DNA from 2 places in the Serratia sp. TSA_105.2 genome. Region 1 is predicted to be linked to the other one. Evidence: predicted binding sites of a transcription regulator. Region 1 holds the regulator's gene; the other holds the start of a gene.
What was found. The regulator CRP, encoded in region 1, controls carbon source genes, mostly activating them, when cyclic AMP is high. The targets are predictions, from matches to a motif close to ATGTGANNNNNNTCACAT.
Positions count from the first base shown of each region.

Region 2: ACUTSC_RS23440 (sugar transporter) is a predicted target of CRP. The motif match lies at 3,867-3,884, and genes of this name have one in related genera.

Region 1 is NZ_JBQZFT010000017.1:23,157-28,312, forward strand. It holds gene ACUTSC_RS24265 (phosphoribulokinase) at 34-903, shown strand; gene ACUTSC_RS24270 (OsmC family protein) at 942-1,349, opposite strand; gene crp (cAMP-activated global transcriptional regulator CRP) at 1,732-2,364, shown strand; gene ACUTSC_RS24280 (YccS/YhfK family putative transporter) at 2,415-4,493, shown strand; gene argD (bifunctional acetylornithine/succinyldiaminopimelate transaminase) at 4,534-5,156, opposite strand, start outside.
Region 2 is NZ_JBQZFT010000014.1:43,111-48,266, reverse strand. It holds gene ACUTSC_RS23465 (ABC transporter ATP-binding protein) at 1-773, shown strand, start outside; gene ACUTSC_RS23460 (ABC transporter ATP-binding protein) at 770-1,486, shown strand; gene ACUTSC_RS23455 (winged helix-turn-helix transcriptional regulator) at 1,517-1,939, opposite strand; gene ACUTSC_RS23450 (NmrA family NAD(P)-binding protein) at 2,026-2,973, shown strand; gene ACUTSC_RS23445 (aspartyl/asparaginyl beta-hydroxylase domain-containing protein) at 2,991-3,677, opposite strand; gene ACUTSC_RS23440 (sugar transporter) at 3,946-5,136, shown strand.

The sequences.
Region 1 (5,156 bases):
CGCCGGCGCATTCAACACGGAGTGACAACCACCATGTCTGCCAAACATCCCGTTATCGCGGTGACCGGTTCCAGCGGCGCCGGCACCACCACCACCAGCGTGGCGTTCCGCAAAATATTCCAACAGCTCAACATTCGCGCCGCCGAGTTAGAGGGTGACAGCTTCCACCGCTACACCCGGCCGGAAATGGATGCGGCGATCCGCAAGGCGCGCGATCTGGGCAGACACATCAGCTATTTCGGCCCCGAGGCCAACGACTTCGGCCTGCTGCAGCAGAGCTTTATCGACTACGGCAAGAACGGCACCGGGCGCTCGCGCAAGTATCTGCACACCTACGATGAAGCGGTGCCCTACAATCAGGTGCCGGGTACCTTCACCCCGTGGGAACCGCTGCCGGCGCCGACCGACGTGCTGTTTTACGAGGGGCTGCACGGCGGCGTGGTCACCGAGCACCACGACGTAGCCAACCACGTCGATCTGCTGGTTGGCGTGGTACCGATCGTCAACCTGGAATGGATCCAGAAACTGATCCGCGATACCGGCGAGCGCGGTCACTCTCGCGAAGCGGTGATGGACTCGGTGGTGCGTTCGATGGAAGATTACATCAACTACATCACGCCGCAGTTCTCGCGCACCCACATCAACTTCCAGCGCGTGCCGACGGTGGACACCTCCAACCCGTTCGCCGCCAAGGCGATTCCCTCACTGGACGAAAGCTTCGTGGTGATCCACTTCCGCGGGCTGGATCAGATAGACTTCCCCTATTTGCTGGCGATGCTGCAGGGCTCGTTTATCTCACACATCAATACGTTAGTGGTGCCGGGCGGCAAGATGGGGCTGGCGATGGAGCTGATCATGGCGCCGCTGGTGCAGCGGTTGCTGGAAGGCAAGAAGATCGAATAAATGCGTTAAGCGCGGCGCCGAGCCGCGCTCCGTCTCGATTACGCCGGTTGGCGGATCTCGAAGCTGTGGGTCACCGTGGCGGCCTTGTTGAGCATCAGCGCCACCGAGCAGTATTTCTCCGCCGACAGGTTCACCGCACGCTCGACGATCTTGTCGGTCAGGTCCTGGCCGGTAACGATGAAGTGCAGGTTGATATGGGTGAACAACCGCGGGGCTTCTTCGCGGCGCTCGGAGGTCAGCTTCACCTCGCAGTCGCGCACGTCGTTGCGCCCTTTTTGCAGGATGGACACCACGTCGATCGCGCTGCAGCCGCCCACCGACATCAGCACCATCTCCATCGGGCTGGGCGCTTTATCACCGGCGTTGCCGTCCATCAGCACCTGGTGGCCGGAGGCCGATTCACCCAAAAACGTTAACCCTTCCACCCATTTAACTCTTGCCTGCATTCTGGTCACTCCGGTTGATTTCTTAAAATCAGGGTACGCTTTCGCATAGAAACAGGCAACGTAACCTGATGCTAATCATGCTGAAGCGAGACAACACGAGACACCCGCCTTACTCTGTGCTACAAACAGAGCCGCAATAAATCTTTCCGGGACACTGAATTTCAGGGAAACGCCCAGAGAAAGGCTCCTTTACCGGTATGTTAACAGAATGTAGCTTGCAGCGCTTACGGCAAGTTAATATGCTAGAGCGACAGCGTATTTTTATGACACGCCTCAAAACTTGCCGGTAGCCCTCGCTCATGACTGCGGCTACAGGCGGGTTTTACAGGGAACTCTGACCCCTGTGACACAAGGCAGCGATAACAACAGAGGATAACAGCGAATGGTTCTCGGCAAACCGCAAACAGACCCTACTCTCGAATGGTTCCTGTCTCATTGCCATATCCACAAATATCCATCGAAGAGTACGCTGATTCACCAAGGTGAAAAGGCCGAAACGCTTTACTACATCGTGAAAGGCTCCGTCGCGGTGCTGATCAAGGATGAAGAAGGTAAAGAGATGATCCTGTCCTACCTCAACCAGGGGGATTTCATCGGCGAGCTCGGATTGTTCGAAGAAGGCCAGGAGCGCAGCGCCTGGGTTCGCGCGAAAACCGCCTGTGAAGTGGCCGAAATTTCCTACAAGAAATTCCGTCAGTTGATCCAGGTGAACCCGGACATCCTGATGCGTCTGTCCGCCCAAATGGCGAGCCGCCTGCAGGTCACCTCCGAAAAAGTGGGCAACCTCGCCTTCCTGGACGTTACCGGCCGCATCGCGCAAACCCTGCTGAATCTGGCGAAGCAACCCGACGCCATGACTCACCCGGACGGCATGCAGATCAAAATCACCCGTCAGGAGATCGGCCAGATCGTCGGCTGCTCGCGTGAAACCGTTGGCCGTATTCTGAAAATGCTGGAAGATCAAAACCTGATTTCCGCCCACGGCAAAACCATTGTCGTCTACGGCACCCGTTAATCTCTGAAGAAACGGCGCAATCTGCGCCGTTTTTTTATCTGCTCTCTGCCATGTGGCGCCGCCTGATCTACCACCCGGAAATCAACTACGCACTGCGACAAACGCTGGTGTTGTGCCTGCCGGTGCTGTTCGGCCTGCTGATAGGCCAGCTGCAGCTCGGCCTGATGTTCTCTCTGGTGCCCGCCTGCTGCAATATCGCCGGGCTGGACACGCCGCATAAGCGCTTCTTTAAACGGCTGATCGTCGGCGGGTCGCTGTTCGCCTTCAGCAGCGTGCTGCTGCAACAGGCCATGTTGTGGCACCTGCCGCTGCCGGCGCTGATGCTGGGCCTGGCGCTGCTGCTCGGCGTCACCGGTGAAATCAGCCCGCTGCACGCCCGGCTGTTGCCGGCGGCGCTGGTGGCCGCCATCTTCGCCCTCAGCACGGCCGGCACGGTGCCCATCTGGCAGGCGCCGCTGCTGTACGCCATCGGCACCGCCTGGTACGGCTTATTCACCTGGTTCTGGTTCAAGCTGTGGAAAGAGCAGCCGATGCGCGAGACGCTCAGCCAGCTCTACCTGGAACTGGCGGACTATTTCGAAGCCAAATACTCGCTGCTGACCCAGCACACCGATCCGCAGACCGCGCTGCCTCCGCTGCTGGTGCGCCAGCAAAAGGTGATGGACCTGATCAGCCTGTTGTACCAACAGCTTAATTTCCTGCCGCACGCCAACAACCTCGAGCAAAAGCGCCTGCAGCGCGCCTTTCAGGTGGCGATGGACCTGCAGGAGCACATCACCGTCAGCCTGCATCTGCCGGAAGAGGTGCAAAAACTGGTGGAGCAGAGCCAGGCCGAAGCGATCATTCGCCGCAATGCTCAGGTGATCGCCGGCCGGCTGCGCGTGGTGGCGCACGATATTCTCTACCATCAACATTCGAAGCGCTTCTCCATGACCCACGAGCTGGCGGCGCTGGAAAAAATGGCGGCGCAGCATCCCGATAACCCGGTCGGCCAGTTTTGTTATTACCACTTCAGCCGCATCGCCCGCCTGCTGCGCACCCAGCATCCGCTGTACCGCCGCGACCTGATGCCCGGCCAGCACCGCCTGCCGTTTTGGCCGGCGCTGGTCAGCTATCTGTCGTTCAAATCCACCGCCCTGCGCAACGCCGCGCGGCTGGGCGTAACGCTGGCGGTCGGCAGCAGCCTGGGTGCGGTATTCAACCTGCCGAAGCCTTACTGGATCCTGCTCACCATCATGCTGGTGAGCCAAAACGGGTATAACGCCACCCGGGTGCGTATTCAGCACCGTGCGCTGGGCACGATTGCCGGGCTATTGCTGGCAGCCGGGCTGCTGCAGCTGCAGTTGCCGGAGGGAGAAACGCTGAGCATCATGCTGGTGATCACGCTGCTGGCCTACCTGGTTTCGCGCAAGAACTACGGGCTGTCGGTGATTGGCTTTACGGTCACGGCGGTTTACACCCTGCAGCTGCTGGCGCTGAACGGCTCGCATTTTCTGGTACCGCGCCTGATCGATACGCTGATCGGCTGCGTGCTGGCGTTCGGCGGCACCATTTGGCTGTGGCCGCAGTGGCAAAGCGGGCTGCTGCGCAAGAATGCCCATCAGGCGCTGGAGAACGATCAAGCCGCGCTGCGGCTGATGCTGAAGCAACCGGAACCGGACGCCACCGCGTTGGCCTATACCCGCATGCAGGTCAACCAGGCACACAACGCGCTGTTCACCTCGCTCAATCAGGCGATGCAAGAGCCGGGGTTCGCGTCAAACTATCTGGCGGACATGCGGCTGTGGGTCACTCACAGCCAGTTCATCGTCGAACACCTGAACGCCATGACCATTCTGGCACGCGAGCACTACATGCTGACGCCGAAACTGGCGGAAGCGTATCTGCAAACCTGTGAAATCGCGCTGCAAAGCTGCCAGCAGCGGTTGGAATACGACGGCCCGAGCAGCGGCAACAGCGGCATCATGCAGCCGCCGGATCTGCATCCGGACATGCCCGTTACCGAGATGGAGCGCCATCTGCGGCGCATTTTGTCGCACCTGAGCGTGATGCACACCATTTCGTCGCTGGCCTGGCGCCAGCGCCCGCACCACGGCATTTGGCTCAAGCGCAAACTGCGCGATCAATAAGGGCGCGGCATGCCGCGCCCCGTTATATGCCGCGCGGGCTTCAGGCGTTAATCACATCCTGCACCGCCAGCTCGAACAGCGCCATGCCGGCCTCGATATCCTGCAGTTCCACCACCAGCGTCGGCGCGAAACGGATCACGTTGGGCCCGGCGTTGAGGATCATCAACCCACGCGCGGCGGCGGCGGTGAGAAAGTCGCGCGCACTGCCGTGATAATGCGGCGTCAGCTCGGCGCCAATCAGCAGCCCCATGCCGCGAATCGCGGTGAAAATACCGTATTTATCGCCGATATTCTGCAAAGCCTGTACATACAGCGCGTGACGCTGCTCAATGCCGCTCAGTACCTCCGGCGTATTGATCACGTCCAGCGCCGCCTCCGCCACCGCGCAGGCCAGCGGGTTGCCGCCGTAGGTGGTGCCGTGGGTGCCCACCTGCATCACCGACGCAATTTCTTCGGTGGTCAGCATGGCGCTGACCGGGAAACCGCCGCCCAGCGCCTTGGCGGTGGTGAGAATGTCCGGCGTCACGCCATAATGCATATAGGCGAACAGTTTGCCGCTGCGCCCCATGCCGCTTTGCACTTCGTCGAACACCAGCAGCGCCTGATGTTGGTCGCACAGCTCGCGCACGCCTTTGAGGAAGCCGGCATCGACCGGCGTAATGC
Region 2 (5,156 bases), on a different contig from region 1:
CCCTGATTGGCCCCAACGGCGCCGGCAAGACCACGGTGTTCAACTGCCTGACCGGTTTTTACCGCGCCAGCGGCGGTGCGATCCTGCTCAATACCCACAAGCGGCCGACCGACGTGATCCAGGTGCTGGGGCAGAAGTTCCGCGCCGGCGACTGGATACGCCCGAAGCGGCTCGGCTCGCGTCTCTATTACAAGATGTTCGGCGGTACCCACCTGGTCAACCGCGCCGGGCTGGCGCGCACCTTCCAGAATATCCGCCTGTTCCGCGAAATGTCGGTGGTGGAGAACCTGCTGGTGGCGCAGCACATGCAGAGCAACCGCAACCTGATCGCCGGGGTGCTGAATACGCCGGGCTACCGCCGGGCGGAGAGCGCCGCGCTGGATCACGCCTTCTACTGGCTGGAGGTGGTGGATCTGGTGGACTGCGCCAACCGGCTGGCGGGGGAGATGTCCTACGGCCAGCAGCGGCGGCTGGAGATCGCGCGCGCCATGTGCACCGCGCCGGAGATGATCTGCCTCGACGAGCCGGCCGCCGGGCTGAACCCGGTGGAAACGGCCACACTGAGCCGCATCATCCGTTTTCTGCGCCAGCATCACGGCATCACGGTGCTGCTGATCGAGCATGACATGGGCATGGTGATGGAGATCTCCGATCGGGTGATCGTGCTCGATCACGGCGACGTGATCGCCCGCGGCACGCCGCAGGAGATCCAGCACAACGAGGCGGTGATCGCCGCCTACCTGGGCGCGGACGAAGAGGAGCTGGCGGGATGAGCGAAGCGATGCTGGAATTTCGCGAAGTGGACGTGTTTTACGGGCCGATCCAGGCGCTGCGCCAGGTGTCGCTGCAGGTCAATGCCGGGGAGACGGTGGCGCTGATCGGCGCCAACGGCGCGGGCAAGTCCACGCTGTTGATGTCAATCTTCGGCCAGCCGCGCATCGCCGGCGGGCAGATCCTGTTTGGCGGCGAGGACATCAGCCGCCGCTCCACGCACTACGTGGCGGCCGGCGGCATCGCGCAGGCGCCGGAAGGGCGGCGCATCTTTCCGGACATGAGCGTGGAGGAGAACCTGCTGATGGGCACCATCACCGTCGGTAATCGCTACCTGGAAGAAGATTTGCCGCGCATGTTCGAGCTGTTTCCGCGCCTCAAGGAGCGGCGCAACCAGCGGGCGATGACCCTGTCCGGCGGCGAGCAGCAGATGCTGGCGATCGCCCGCGCGCTGATGAGCCGGCCGAAGCTGCTGCTGTTGGACGAACCGAGCCTGGGGCTGGCGCCGATCGTGGTGCGGCAGATCTTCGGCGTGCTGCGCGAGCTGACCCGCAGCGGCATGACGCTGTTTCTGGTGGAGCAGAACGCCAACCATGCGCTGAAGCTGTCCGATCGCGGCTATGTGATGGTCAACGGCCAGATCCGCCTCACCGGCAGCGGGCAGGCGCTGTTGAACGATCCGGCGGTGAGAAAGGCCTATCTGGGCGGCGGCTGAGCGCCGCCCTTTGGGCAGGGAGGCCTGCGTTCATCCCTCGGCGGCGCTTCGTTCTTGATCATCGTAGCGTGAGCGGGCCGCCCTGAAGGCGTCGGCGGAGGCGATAATCCACGACCAGAGCGGCAGCATGTTGAGCAGCATCTCTTTCCCCGCGTCGGTGATGGTGTAAACCACGCGGGGCAGCTTTTCCTGATAATCGCAGCGCGATATCAACCCGTCCCGCTCGAGATGGCGCAGCGTCCGCGTCAGCATTCTCTGCGTCACGCCCGCTAATTGGCGGCCTATCTCGCCGTGGCGCAGCGGCCCGTGGGTGCCCAGGATATGCAATACCCCCAGCGACCAACGGTTGCCCGCATGTGCGAGGACCTCACGCTTCAACCCTTCATCGTCGTTGCTCAATTCTTCACAGAACGCCTGCGAAAATTGCAGCAGCGCTTCCCGATCGTTCGTCATATTCCTCTCCGGTATCACGCGTGTACCTAATTGAACCCGTTTTTGTCAGCTGTCAGGATGGCGCAGTGTCAAGACAGGAGGCAAGAATGAAATCCACAAATCCATCCATCAATACCGTGCTCATACTCGGCGCCGGTGAACTGGGGCTGCCGGTATTGCGCGCGATGAGCCGGCAGGCCCGGTTACACCACGCTTTAAACATCAGCGTACTGCTCCGGCCTGAGGCCGCCCGCGCCGTCACCGGCCCGCATCGCGCGCGGCGGGATGCGCTGGCGCGGCTCGGTATCGCCGCAGTGGAAGGCGACCTGCAGCAAAACAGCGTGGATGAGCTGAGCGCGTTGCTGCGCGGCTTTGACGCGGTGATCAACTGCAGCGGCTTTGTCGGCGGGGCGGGCACGCAGATAAAGATCACCCAGGCCGTTTTGCAGGCGGGCGTGGCGCGTTATTTCCCGTGGCAGTTCGGCGTGGACTACGATGTTGTCGGCACAGGCAGCGGACAACAGGTGTGGGATGAACAGCTCGAAGTGCGCCACCTGCTGCGTGCGCAGAAGGCGACGGCGTGGGTGATTGTTTCCACGGGCATTTTCACCAGCTACCTGTTTGACCCGGGTTTTGGCGTGGTGGACGCGGCCACCAAAACGGTGTGCGCGTTGGGCGACTGGCGTTACGCGGTGACGCTGACCACCCCCGAGGACATTGGCCGGCTGACGGCCGCGATTTTTTTCCATCGGCCCGCGTTTCGCAACCAGGTGGTCTATATCGCCGGGGACACGCTGACCTACCGCGAGCTTGCCGATGTCATGCAGGCGCACTGGGGCGTTGAGGTCAACAGAGTCCTGTTGGACAAAGAGCGGCTGCAGGAGGCGGTGCTGAACCATCCGCGCGACGTCGGCGCCAAATACCGGCTGGCTTTCGCCCGGCCCGACGGCGTGGCCTGGGATAAGGCGAAAACCTTCAATGTGCGCCAGGGCATAGCCACCACTACCGCCGAGCAGTGGCTGGCGCAGCAATGCCCAACCTCTCAGGACGGTTAGTCGCCCGAGCGCCGGACTCAGAACTGGCGCTGCATCCAGCGCACGTTCAGCCGCACCAGGGCGACGATGGCGCTGGAGAGCAGCCGCAGCCCGCCGGGCATGTCGCGGCGGCGGATGTCCAGCAGCAGCACGGTGCGCACCTGCGCGCTGTCGTTCCAGACCTCGTGTTCGAAGGTATCGTCCCACAGCATGAACTCCCCCTCGTGCAGCCGGTATTCGCGGCCGTCCACTTTCAGCACCGCCGCCGGCACCCCGTCGGCGCGTTTGGGCATGTCCAGCACCAGATAGCCGCGCAGAATGCCGCGGAACGGCCCGCGGTGGGGCGGCACCTGTTTACCGGGCGCCAGGAAGGAGAGCGAGGCGGACAGCACGTCCGGCGACGAGGCGATCAGCGCTGCCAGCGTCGGGCAGCGTGCCAGGTTGCGGGCGATCGGCTGGCCGTAGGCCTTCATGATGAACATGCGCCAGTCGCGCGCGTCGTTGGCGGAGATCGATTCCTGCTGGATCATGATCTCGTGAAAACGGGGAATATTGTGCAGATCGTGGGCGACGGTCAGCGCCTCTTCGCGGATCTGCCGCCATTGGGCGATGAAACGTTCGGCGTCGGGGAACAGCGCGGCGCTGTCGAGCACCGGCTTGCCCTGAATGCGGCGATCGTAAACATTGCGCAATGCGAGCACGGACCAATCATAAATCGCGGACATAATGACCTCGCCTCAGAAAACGCCAAATGGACACTGCGCGCGGTTCTTCGGCGCGGCGCGTCGTCTGCGGCGGCCGGGGGGGAAGAGCGGCAGGAAAAATTGGTACGCTTCAATAGATTAGCACAGCATTTGTGCAACCGTGTGTCTGCGAATGTGTCGAAATGCGGCGAAAAAAACCACACAATTAAAGTGTGACGCGTATCGCATTTAGCGGGCCGGTTGGTTAAAATATCGCGACTTGCCCGCACCTGTCCGGATTTTGTTTACCATGGAACACGCTCCCGTTTCGCGCTCAACCGCCTGGTTGCGCGTGGTTATCCTCGCCGTCTCGGCCTTTATCTTCAACACCACCGAATTTATTCCGGTCGGGCTGCTGAGCGACATCGCCGCCAGCTTCTCGATGCAAACCGAACAGGTCGGCCTGATCATCACCATCTACGCCTGGATCGTCGCCGCCGCCTCGTTGGCGTGCATGCTGCTGACCAGCAAAATCGAACGCCGCAAGCTGCTGATCGGCGTGTTCATGCTGTTTATCGCCAGCCATGTGCTGACCGCCGTGGCCTGGAACTTCACCACGTTGGTCATCTCGCGCGCCGGCGTGGCGCTGGCGCACTCGGTGTTCTGGTCGATCACCGCCTCGCTGGCGATCCGCGTGGCGCCGCCGGGCAAGAAAGCCCAGGCGCTGAGCCTGCTGGCGGGCGGCACCGCGCTGGCTATGGTGCTCGGGCTGCCGCTCGGGCGGGTGGTGGGGCAACTGCTCGGCTGGCGCATGACCTTTATCGGCATCGCGGTGTGCGCCACCCTGGCGCTGGTGCTGCTGTGGCGCCTGCTGCCGGTGCTGAAAAGCGAGCACTCCGGTTCGCTGGCCAGTGTGCCGCTGCTGTTCAAACGCCCGGCACTGCTGGCGCTGTACATGCTGACCGTCATCGTGGTGACGGCGCACTTCACCGCCTACAGCTACATCGAGCCGTTTATCCAGACCGTGGCCGGGCTGTCGGAGAACTTCACCACGCTGATGCTGCTGCTGTTCGGCGCCGCCGGCATCGTCGGCAGCCTGCTGTTCAGCCGCTACAGCGAGCGTTTCCCTTCCGGCTTCTTTATCGGCGCCATCGCGCTACTGGCCTTGAGCCTGCTGCTGCTGTTGCCGGCCGCCGGCAGCGAAAGCCACCTGACCGTGCTGTGCATCTTCTGGGGCATGGCGATCATGGCCATCGGCCTGTCGATGCAGGCCAAAGTACTGAGCCTGGCGCCGGATGCCACCGACGTGGCGATGGCGATCTTCTCCGGCCTGTACAACTTCGGCATCGGCAGCGGGGCGCTGCTGGGCAACCAGGTGAGCCTGCATCTGGGCATGGGCAACATCGGTTTCGTCGCCGCGCCGCTGGCGCTGATCGCTCTCGGTTGGTGCCTGCTGAGCGTCTACCGCAGCGAACGGCTGCAGCAGCACTCCAGCCGTTAAGCTGTCGATTCGGGATGCCG